Linked DNA regions of Luteolibacter flavescens. The protein of the gene in region 2 binds, or shares a complex with, the protein of the main gene of each other region. Links are inferred from orthologs where the notes say so. Each region holds a gene or a part of one and is shown on either strand. Other genes may lie near its edges.

Region 1 (3,410 bases), on a different replicon or contig from region 2:
GGCCGTATTGGCCGCGGCCACCGGATTGCTTGACCAGCTTGCCCTCACCATTGGCTTCGCCGGTGATGGTCTCGCGGTAGGCGATCTGCGGGTCGCCGGTATTGGCCTCGACCTTGAACTCACGCTTCAGGCGATCGACGATGATCTCCAGGTGGAGCTCGCCCATGCCGGAGATGATGGTCTGGCCGGTTTCCTCGTCGGTCTTGACCTGGAAAGTGGGATCTTCTTCCGAAAGCCGTGCCAGCGCATTTGCCAGCTTTTCCTGATCGGCTTTGGTTTTCGGCTCGACCGCCAGAGAGATGACGGGATCCGGGAAAGTGGGGGGTTCGAGAACGACGTCGTAGCCTTCCTTGGCCAGCGTGTCACCGGTGGTGACGTTTTTGATCCCGACCATCGCGGCGATGTCGCCGGCGTAACAAGCATCGATGTCCTTGTGCTCGTCGGCCTGGATCTGGATCAGGCGTCCGACTCGCTCGGAGCGGCGGGTTCGCGGGTTGTAGACCGTGTCGCCTTTCTTGATGACTCCGGAATAGACGCGGAAGAAGACCAGCTTGCCGACGAATTTGTCCGCCCAGAGTTTGAAGGCGAGGGAGCAGAACTTCTCGTTGTCGCTCGTGTGGACCTCGATCTTCTCTTCCTCGTTGTCCGGGTTCATGCCGACGGCTGCCGGGATGTCGAGCGGACTCGGGAGGTAATCGACGACGGCGTCGATGAGATACTGGACGCCCTTGTTCTTGAAGGCGGAACCACCGGCGACGGGCACCAGCTTGTTCCCGATCGTGGCGCGGCGGATGGCCTGTTTCAGCTCTTCGGTGGAGATCGGCTCCTCCATGAGGAACTTCTCGCCGAGGATGTCGTCCACATCGGCCACGGCACCCACCAGCTCGGTGTAGGCCTCTTCGGCGATTTCCTTCAGATCGGCGCTCAGCTCGCGGACCACGTAGGTGGAGCCGAACTTGTCGTCGTCATTGAAGTGGATCTCCTTCTGGTTCACCACGTCGATCTGGCCGCTGAGGGTGTCCTCGGAGCCGATCGGGATGAGGATGCGCACGGCATTCGCGCCGAGCTTGTCCTTCACCTCGTGGAAGACGCTGTCGAAGTTCGCGCCGACGCGGTCCATCTTGTTGACGAAGACGATGCGCGGGACGTGATACTTCGTCGCCTGGCGCCAGACCGTCTCGGTCTGGGGCTGCACCCCGGCGACGCCGCAGAAGACGACGATCGCCCCGTCGAGCACCCGCAGGGAGCGCTCGACTTCGGCCGTGAAGTCCACGTGGCCGGGAGTATCGATGATATTGATGCGCTGCTCTTCCTTCGCGAAGAGCTTCGTCACACCCTCCTCCGCACGCTGGAACCACTTGGTGGTCACGGCGGCGGAAGTGATCGTGATGCCGCGCTCGCGTTCCTGCTCCATCCAATCGGTCGTGGCGGCACCATCGTGCACCTCGCCGATCTTGTGGATCATCCCCGTGTAGAAGAGGATGCGTTCCGTGAGCGTCGTCTTCCCGGCGTCGATGTGCGCCGCAATCCCAATGTTCCGCGTCCGCTCAAGCGGATACGGGCGATCGGGATTGTTGACAGTGGAAGACATGGCAGGATGGGGAAGAAACTTCCCCTTGAATGATTTACCAGCGGAAGTGGGCGAAGGCGCGGTTGGCCTGGGCCATCTTGTGCACGTCGTCGCGCTTGCGGACGGACGAGCCTTGGTTGTTCGCGGCGTCCTTCAGCTCGTTGGCCAGGGCCACGTGCATCGGGGTGCCCTTGCGACCGCGGGCGTATCCGACGATCCAGCGCAGGGCGAGGGACTCGGAACGATCGGCGGCCACTTCAAGCGGAACCTGGTAAGTGGCACCACCGACGCGGCGGCTCTTCACTTCCACGCGCGGCTTGGCGTTCTCAATGGCGCGGGTGACGATCTCAAGCGGATCGACGGTATCTGCGCCTTCGCTCGCCTTGTCGATGGCGGCATAGACGATGCGCTCCGCGAGGGAACGCTTGCCGTCGAGCATCACCTTGGAAATGAGGTGACCCACGAGGGAGCTGTCGTAGCGGGAGTCCCGGCGATCGGGCTTGTGGAAAGTGCGCTTGCGGCGTGACATGGTCGGAAAAGATTAAGGCTTTCGACGCGGGATTACTTCTTCTTGCCACCCTTGGCAGCAGCGGCGGGCTGACCCGGCTTCGGACGCTTGGCGCCGTACTTCGAGCGGCTCTGGCGACGCTTGTCGACGCCGAGGGTATCGAGCGAACCACGGACGATGTGGTAGCGGACACCTGGAAGGTCCTTAACACGGCCGCCACGGACGAGCACGATGGAGTGCTCCTGGAGGTTGTGGCCTTCACCGCCGATGTAGGCGATGACTTCGTAACCGTTGGTCAAGCGGACCTTCGCCACCTTACGGAGAGCCGAGTTCGGCTTCTTCGGCGTGCGGGTCATGACCTGGAGGCAGACGCCGCGGCGCTGCGGGCAATTGGTCATCGCCGGAGACTTCGACTTTTCGATCGGAGTCTGCCGTCCTTTGCGGACGAGCTGGTTGATGGTCGGCATGGGATTCCTGCGTGGTTCGGTGTTCGCTAGATGCGTAGCCGGACAAAGGAGCGAGCGAAAATCCTCGCAGGAGCCTTTTATCCGGAGCTGCACCCGATAGTGTTTAGAGAATGAAGCCGCCCGCGTTGCAATGAATGCGTATTGGCAGGTGGCGATGTGGGGCGGCGAATCTAGGGATCGAAGCACCTCTGACAAGTCCTATTTCGAAAAAGTTTTCAGAAATCTTCCGGGTGGCTCCGGGGGAAATTTTACGATCTTTCGGGGAGCCCTTGATCCAATTCAACTGATTGTGCATCAATCATCTAATCCATGCGTCATCTGCCGAGTTCGTCGCACAGAACGGGGCACGACCGACCGGATTCGACGTCCACGAGGTGGTTTGGAATAATTCAGGCCGCACTGAACGGGGCGTCCTTTTAAAGCAAATCCGGGAATCCGCCCCGGCTGCATCCTCGCGAACGGAGCGCTTCCGAGGACTGGCTGACTCTCTTCTTTATAGAATGCATGCCGCTTGCTTCTCATCAAATGGGGACCACGGCGCAGAGGACCAATGGCCATCCACCCCATGAAGGGCACTCTCCTCGGTATTTTCATCGCTCCGGCCGTCGGCACGCTGCCTGTTGAGATCCGGCGGGCTTGGGCCTGGAGGGCGACCGCTATGCGCTCGGGACAGGGACTTTCTCGAAGAACTCCGGACGGAGGGACATCACGCTCATCGAGGTGGAAGCTCTGGAGCTTTTCCGCCAGGACTCCGGCCTGCCGCTGAGCCCCGCCCAGGCGCAACGCAATCTTTTGACCCGGGGAATCCGCCTGAATGAGCTGGGCGGCAGGGATTTCACCGTCGGTGCCATTTCCATGCGTGGGC
Region 2 (7,854 bases):
TGCCGCCGACCACTTCACCGGTGATGGAGTCGCGGGGACCCACGTCGCGGAACTCGAAGCCGCGCAGCGTGCGGCCGCCACCGAGGAAGAGGCGGTCGAAGATCGGTACCTCGCCGCTGGTGGCATCCACAAAGGCAAGCTCACCATTGAGCGAGAAGATCGAGTCCCAAGCGAGATTCCAATACTTCTGGCCCTGCACGGAGAGCGAGTAGATGTCCACATCGCCACCCAGCACGGAGCCGGCGAGAGTGAGGCCGATGTCGAACTTCTCGCCCGAGCGGGTCTCGATGACCGCGTCGCGGCTGTCGTAGACGTAGTTCAGGCCGAGCGCGCTACGGACGAAGTCACCATCCTCATCGAGGAGCGACGGGCGCGGGTAGGGATTGGCAGGGCTGACCGGGAAGGTCGGGTTGTTCGCGAGCCAGTTGTTCGTGAGGGTGCCCACGGCGGACTCAACATCCACGGAGACATTCTCGAGGCGGTACTCCAGCTTGATGGAGCCCTTTTCACCCCAAGGCTTGCGGATGAAGGCGGAGAAACCGGCATTCGTCTGCTCGTAGAAGTCGGAGTAGTACTGCGAGTCCTTGTAGAAGAGTTCACCACCCAGCGCGAGCTGCTGGTCCATGAACCACGGCTCGACGAGCGAGACGCTGAAGTCCGTCCGCTCGGAGCCGAGGCGGAGATTCATGCCGAAGCGCTGGCCGGCACCCGTGAAGGCCCACGGGTTCATGATGTCGAAGTTCGTCTGCTCCAGGTTGATGAAGCCCACGATGCTGTCGATGGAGCTGAAGCCGATACCGGCGCTGATGGAGCCGGTGCGGCGCTCGTCTACGAGCACGTCGATGTCGCGGTAGCCGCCACGACCATCGCTGGAGTCCACCTGGACGCTGTTGAAGTATTGCAGGTTGTCGAGACGGGCCTTGGCGGTGTCGAGCTCCACGGAGTTGAACCAGTCGCCCGGCTTGAGCGGCATTTCACGGCGGATGACCTTGTCCTGGGTCTTGGTGTTGCCGCCGATGTTGATACGGCCGACGCGGTAGCGGGAGCCTTCGGTGATGCGGTAGACGATGTTGACCTGATTCGGGCCGGCGTCGCGGATGTCCGGGGTGACGGTCGCGTCGGCATAGCCGCGGGAGCCGTAGTAGCTGCGGATCATCTTGATGTCGTCCCGCATCTTCTTCGAGGAGTAGGCATCGCCGCCATTGAGCGAGAGAGCCGGGTAGAGTTCCTCGGGCTTGAAGACCGTCATGCGGCCGAAGCCGACACCAGCGACGGTATACTTCGCGCCTTCATTGATCTGGATGACGAGGTCCACGCGACCGTCGCCGACGGCATCGCGGCGGACGCTGCCGCTCACGCGGAGGTAGCCGTGGGTGCGGTAGTAATCGAGCACCGCCTCAAGGTCGGAGTCGAGCTGATCCACCTCGAAGCGGCCGGACTTGCTGATCCAGGAGAAGAAGCCCTTTTCCTTCACCTTCATCTGCTTGCGCAGGGTGCGGCCGTCGAAGACGGAATTTCCCTCGAAGCGGATGTCGCGGATCTCGTTCTTGCCGCCTTCCTCGATGATGAAGATGAGGTCCTCACCGGTGCCGCTCTCGCTCGGCTGGGTGCGGTGGGAGATGACTACGTCCGGGTAGCCGTAGCCACGGTAGTAGGTCTCCAGATTCCGGCGGGCAGTGAGGATGGCGTCGTCGCTCAGCGCGCCGCCCACCTTCAGCTTGGTTTCCTTCGCGAGCTTTGTGTCGCTGAAAACGGTATTGCCGGTGAAGCCGACCGCCACGATCTGGCCGCGGGTCGCCACTTCGAAGATCACCTTGAGCGACTCGCCGACAGGCTCTGCCAGCACGCGCACGTCATTGACCAGGCCGGACTCGTAGAGCGACTTGATATCATTATCCACCTTCTCGCTGCGATAGGCCTCGCCGGCGCGGGTGGAGATCGAATTGCGCAGGCGGCCTTCGTCGATCGTCGCCGAACCACGGTAGCTGATCGCCACCTCCGAGACGTTCTTGCCTTCGATATCCTGCGCCTTCGCCGGGCTGGCGGCAAAGCCGAGGAAGAACAGCGCCGCCAGGGACAGCCGGCGGGCGAGCGAGGCAAGGCCCCGTTTGGTTAGGAGGGATTGAATATCCATGAGTATCGGCTAGCGGAAAGAATGGAACCTTTTCAGGGCAGGGGGCGTCAAGGCCCATGTAGGCGGCCCCCTTCCTAACGCCCTCACCTTCGCTTTGACAAGCTGAGTACGGCCCACTTAGCTTCCCGCCCCCGGCGAGTCCGGACCCACTTTTTCCCGTCATGAACATCACCGTCGAAAAGCAGCCGAACTGCCTCGCCACGCTGCGCGTCCAAGTCCCTTCGGAAACCGTGCAGTCCGAGCGTGCCAAAATCGTCTCCGGATACACCGCCCAGGCCCGCATCCCCGGCTTCCGCCCGGGCAAGGCCCCGAAGAACGTCATCGAAAAGAAGTTCCAGTCCGCCATCGTGGAGGAACTCGACGACCGCCTGGTGCGCCAGGCCTATGACGAGGCGCTGCGCCAGGAAGCCCTGAAGGTGCTGAACTTCGGCATCCCGCAGAACCTCGCCCACAACGAGGACGGAACCATCACCTTCAATGCCACCCTCACGCTGGCCCCGGAAGTGGCCCTGCCGGAATACAAGGGCATCCCCGTGAAGGCCCCGTCCACCGAGGTCACCGACGAGGAGATCGACGCCCAGCTCGACGGCCTGCGCCAGAACTTCGCCGACTATACGGACATCGAAGGCCGCGCCGCCGAAGCGGGCGACGTCCTCAAGATCGACTTCACCTCGTCCCTCGATGGCAAGCCTCTCGAGGAAGCCCTGGGCAAGCCTGCCGGCTACCTCAGCGGTCGCGAAGGCTTCGTGATGAAGCTGGACGAAAACAGCTTCCTCCCCGGCTTCTCCGCCCAAGCCGCCGGCCTGAATGTCGGCGAGTCGAAGGACATCGCCCTCACCATCCCGGAAGATTTCCCGCTTTCCGACCTGCGCGGCAAGGAAGTCGTCTTCCACGTCTCGGTGAAGGAACTGAAGCAGGCCGTCCTGCCGGAGCTGAATGACGAATTCGTCGCGAAGATCACCGGCGGCAAAACCGTCGAGGAGCTCCGCGCCCTCGCCAAGCAGCAGATCGAGATCGAGAAGCGCCGCCGCATCGACGACCACAAGGTCAACCAGATCGTCGAGCACTTCAACTCGCTGGTGGACTTCGAGCTGCCGGACGACCTGCTCCGCCACGAGACGCAGGGCCAGGCCGACGCCCTCGTGCAGCGCGGCATGCAGTCCGGCATGACGCAGGACGAGATCGAGGCCCAGCAGGGCGAGATCATCGCCACCGCCGGCGACCAGGCCCGCACGAACCTGAAGACGAACTTCATCCTGCAGGAAATCGCCCGCACGGAAGGCATCGTGGTCAGCGACCAAGAGCTGGTGAACCACCTCGCCATGATCGCGCAGCAGCGGAAGGAGAACCCGAAGAAGTTCATCAAGGACCTCCAGCGGAACGGCCGCATCCCCGGCATCCGCAACTCGATGCTGGTGGGCAAGGCCATTGACTTCGTGCTGGAGCACGCCACCGTCGAGGAAGTTCAAGATGAACCATCTTCCAATGAGTGATTTCCCGAACGTGATCCGCTCCGGCGGATCACCGCAGAACAGCTACTACGTCCCCGTGGTCGTCGAACAGGACGGCCGCGGCGAGCGCTCCTTTGACATCTACTCGCGGCTCCTGAAGGACCGCATCATCTTCATCGGCACCGGGATCGACGACTTCGTCGCGAACTCGGTGATCGCACAGCTCCTCTTCCTGCAGATGCAGGATCCGAAGAAGGACGTGCATATCTACATCAACAGCCCCGGCGGTTCCGTGACCGCCGGCCTGGCGATGTATGACACGATGCAATTCCTGACCTGCGACGTGAATACCTACTGCATCGGCATCGCCGCCTCCATGGGCTCGGTGCTGCTGACAGCGGGCACGAAGGGCAAGCGCTTCTGCCTGCCGAACTCGCACGTGATGATCCACCAGGTCTCCGGCGGCGCCCAGGGCACGGCCCTCGATGTCGAGCGGACCTTCGGATTCATGATCAACCTGAACAACCGCTTGCACGGCATTTTGGCCAAACACAGCGGCAAAACGGTGGAACAGGTCAAAAAAGACTCCGAACGGGATAATTACATGACCGGCGAGGAAGCCGTGGCCTATGGCTTGGTCGACAAGGTCCTCGAAAACCGGAAGGAACTTCCGGACGCCGTGGCAGCCCTGGCTGACACGAATGACGGAAAAAAGGACGACGTCTGAAGTCTTTTCAGCTAAGTTCAGGCGTCGGGCTGTCCAGCCCGGCGCCTGCTGTTTTTATACCCCGGCACCCCTATGGCACGCGCCTCAAATCTCACGATGTGTTCCTTCTGTGGCAAGAGCCACTCGGAGGTCAAAAAGCTGATCGCCGGCCCGGGCGTCTATATCTGCAACGAGTGCGTCGAGGTCTGCTCGAACATCCTCGACAAGGAACTCGCCGAAGGCACGACCAAGGCCTCCAAGGGCCGCCGCAACCAGCAGGGCAGCAAGCGGCTCCCCTCGCCCGCCGAACTGCGCGCCCGCCTCGATGAATTCGTCATCGGCCAGGAGCATGCGAAGAAGGTGCTCTCGGTGGCCGTGTACAATCACTACCAGCGCCTGCGCCAGGATCACCCGAGTCTGGCAGAGGAATTCGCCGGCGTGGAAATCGAGAAGTCGAACGTGCTGCTGCTGGGCCCCACCGGCTCCGGCAAGACACTGCTCGCCCGCACGCTCGCGCGCCTGCTCGATGTGCCTTTCTGCATCGTGGACGCCACCACGCTCACGGAGGCCGGCTACGTCGGCGAGGACGTGGAGAACATCATCCTGCGCCTGCTGCAGGCATCCGATTTCGATGTCGAGCGCGCCGAGCGCGGCATTATCTACGTGGACGAGATCGACAAGATCGGCCGCAAGACCGAGAACGTCTCGATCACCCGCGATGTCTCCGGCGAGGGCGTCCAGCAGGCCCTGCTGAAGATCCTCGAAGGCACGGTGTGCAATGTCCCGCCGCAGGGTGGCCGCAAGCACCCGCAGCAGGAGTATATCCAGGTGAATACGGAGAAGATCCTCTTCATCTGCGGCGGTGCCTTCGTCGGACTCGAGGACATGATCGAGCGCCGTCTCGGCCGCAGCACGCTCGGCTTCCACGGCCGGAAGGAAGAAGTGAAGTCCGCCACCGGCAACGTGCTCGACCTGACCGAGCCGGAGGACCTGCTGCACTTCGGCCTCATCCCGGAATTCATCGGACGCCTGCCCGTCATCTCCGCGCTCCGCAAGCTGACCGAGGACGAGCTGATTTCCATCCTCACCGAGCCGAAGAACGCGCTGGTGAAGCAATACGGCAAGCAGCTCGCCCTGAACGGCGTGAAGCTCCGCGTGACCCGCGATGCCCTGCGCGCGCTGGCCGAGGAGGCCGTCCGCCGCGGCACCGGTGCCCGCGCCCTGCGCTCCATCTTCGAGCGGCTGATGCTCGACGTGATGTACGAGGTGCCGTCGAAGGGCGACATCGAAGCCATCACCATCAACCGCCCTGTCGTCCTCGGCGAGCGCCCGCCCCTCATGCGGCGCAAGCGCGCGGACAAGGACGCGGCTTGATCGTTCGCCAGATTTGAATCAATCGAGACAGGGTGCCGCTTCAGGTGCCCTGTCTCATTTCTTTTCGGGCTCGGAGTTCTTTTCAAGAGTCCTTGCGTTCGTTCCAACGCGAACCAGCGGCGTGAAGGCGAAACGGCAGCGACATTGCCACAGGGCCATCCGGCTGCTAGTTTACGGTCATGAGCAGCGTCCTCGAAGCCTCGGAACGCACCGCAGTCGAGCATGACCGGACCGCATTCAATCTCGCGGTGTGGGACAAGATTGTCGCGAATCCGGAATTCGCCCGGATGCCTTACCGCTTTGAAACCGACGAGCACGGCCAGATCATCATGTCTCCCCCTCCCGCCCCGAGCCACGGAAACAAGCAGTCTGAAATTTCTTATTGGCTTCGACGCCTCTCACCCAAAGGCCGGGTGATCACCGAGTGCCCCATCTCCACGCGCAAGGGCGTGAAGTCTGCAGATGTCGCGTGGTGCTCTCCCGATGTCTGGCAGGAATCGGAAGGCAAGTCCTGCCTGCTGAGGTCGCCCGAAATCTGCGTGGAGGTCATTTCTCCCTCCAATACGAGCAGCGAGATCGAGGAGAAAAAGCAGCTCTACTTCGACGCGGGCGCGAAGGAGGTCTGGCTGTGCTCCGAGAACGGAATGATGAGCTTTTTCGTGGCAGGCAAATCCGTGGGCGCATCGGAAATGATCCCGGCATTCCCAACGCAGATCGAGTGAGCTGAAGAAAAAGTTCCCGATTCCAATATCCGCCGCGGCTCCCTAGCCTCGCGTCGTGCGTGCTATCCTGCTGGCCCTGCTACCCGCCATCGTCTTCGCGGATCCCGCGACCCCGCCCGACCCGGACGAGGCTGCCTATCCGGCGATCGAGCGTTTCGTGAAGGTGCTCGAGCAGGTTCGCCAGCGGCATCCGGATGCGGACAAGGTGGAGTATGACCGGCTGGTGAACCATGCGCTGGAGGGTATGCTTTCCAGCCTCGATCCCTTCTCCAGCTTCATCCATCCGGAGATGGCGCGAGCCATGGAGGCGGACCCGAAGCTGGACCCCTACCTGCCCTCGCTCGGGCTGACCGTCGGCGTGCGGGATGACGGGTCTTTCATCTCGAACATCGCACCTGCCACTCCGGCATCGCGCGCCAATCTCCTGCCCGGCTCCGCGATCCTCGAGGTGGATGGCGATCCGCCGCCACCGCTGGAGATCCTGCTTTCCTCGCTGCGCAAGCCGCCGGGCGAGCGGACGAAGCTGAAGCTGAAATCCCCCGCCGAGCCCAAGCCCGTCGAGGTCGAGCTCATCCACATCGCCGTCGAGGAGAAGGCGGTGACCGATGCCCGCCTGTTGGACGAGGCCGGCACCGGCTACATCCGCCTCGCGTCCTTCATGGGAAGCTGCGCTCGCGAAATGGAAGCCGCGCTCGATGAACTGGAAGACAAGGGCATGAAGCGCCTCATCCTCGACCTGCGGGGAAATCCCGGCGGCGACCTTCACCAGACCGTGCAGATCCTGGGCTTCTTCCTGCCGCCGAATACCGCGGTGGTGACGACCCAGGGTCGCGGCGGCGAAGTGCAGGGCGAGCCGCTCAAGACCCCCGAGCGCCAGCGCCGCAAGCGCGAGTACCCCATCAACGTGCTGATCGACCACATGTCCGCTTCAGCCTCCGAGCTCACCGCGGGCGCGCTGCAGGACCTGAAGCGCGCGGTGATCGTCGGCGAGACCAGCTACGGCAAGGGCTCCGTGCAGAACATCATCCCCATGGGTGGCGGGACGGCGCTGCGACTCACCATCGCGACCTATCACACGCCATCCGGCAAGACGCCGCACCGCACGGGCATCACTCCGGACGTGAAGGTGAATTTCACCGACGCCGATCGCGAGAAGCTCGCACTCTCCTACCGCCGCGCGGCCCTGACTGCCGATGAGGCGAAGCAGCTCGAAGGCTGGCAAGACCCCGGGCTGAAAGCCGCAGGCGAAGCGAAGTGAGCTCCCGTCACTCCCCGTCCGCGCCCACCACTCGCAATTGCGTGCAGAGCCACTGCGGCAGGTCATCGATCTGGTAACCGAGGTCGGCGTAGTAGGCGATGAAGCCCTTGTCCGGCTTCGGGCCGTTCGCGATGATCGGCTCGCCGTCCTTGATCTTGATCGGCAGTGATTCCCAGCGCGACTTGCGGAAGTCGCGGGTCTCGGAGCGC

What was found.
Region 1: the proteins of tig (region 2) and rpsG are in contact, whole or in part, in a crystal structure (PDB 3GTY), measured with the Thermotoga maritima proteins. The link is inferred for Luteolibacter flavescens from one-to-one orthologs. Residues at the interface, in WP_004081061.1 of Thermotoga maritima: Glu122, Val124, Val129, Leu130, Tyr133, Glu188, Gly259, Ile262, Tyr263, Glu266, Ser270, Glu273, Gln274, Glu277, Arg308, Gln311, Ile312, Ser315, Tyr316, Glu325, Arg329, Arg336, Leu363, Phe366, Trp367, Arg373, Leu377, Arg381, Leu384, Glu387; in WP_004081843.1 of Thermotoga maritima: Lys34, Lys52, Lys55, Glu59, Arg62, Gln63, Glu66, Asn67, Lys69, Val71, Arg95, Ala109, Lys110, Lys111, Gly112, Arg113, Pro114, Glu117, Glu121, Ile124, Ala125, Tyr127, Asn128, Asn129, Thr130, Gly131, Lys135, Asp139, Arg142, Met143.

The regions. Positions count from the first base shown.
Region 1 is NZ_JAPDDS010000005.1:312,996-316,405, reverse strand. The notes cover bases 363-3,336. They hold rpsG (30S ribosomal protein S7), read right to left. Parts: upstream 2,100-3,336; coding sequence 1,626-2,099; downstream 363-1,625. Other genes in these bases: OKA04_RS11315 (hypothetical protein), read left to right, coding at 3,182-3,336; rpsL (30S ribosomal protein S12), read right to left, coding at 2,132-2,545; fusA (elongation factor G), read right to left, coding at 363-1,591. Outside these bases: more of fusA, read right to left, coding at 1-362; more of OKA04_RS11315, read left to right, coding at 3,337-3,410.
Region 2 is NZ_JAPDDS010000020.1:1,135-8,988, forward strand. Bases 1,553-4,461 are described here. They hold tig (trigger factor), read left to right. Parts: upstream 1,553-2,295; coding sequence 2,296-3,627; downstream 3,628-4,461. Other genes in these bases: bamA (outer membrane protein assembly factor BamA), read right to left, coding at 1,553-2,134; OKA04_RS22910 (ATP-dependent Clp protease proteolytic subunit), read left to right, coding at 3,620-4,312; clpX (ATP-dependent Clp protease ATP-binding subunit ClpX), read left to right, coding at 4,385-4,461. Outside these bases: more of bamA, read right to left, coding at 1-1,552; more of clpX, read left to right, coding at 4,462-5,665; OKA04_RS22920 (Uma2 family endonuclease), read left to right, coding at 5,845-6,387; OKA04_RS22925 (S41 family peptidase), read left to right, coding at 6,443-7,645; OKA04_RS22930 (PhoPQ-activated pathogenicity-related family protein), read right to left, coding at 7,653-7,854. UniProt on the Bacillus subtilis protein: Involved in protein export. Acts as a chaperone by maintaining the newly synthesized protein in an open conformation. Functions as a peptidyl-prolyl cis-trans isomerase.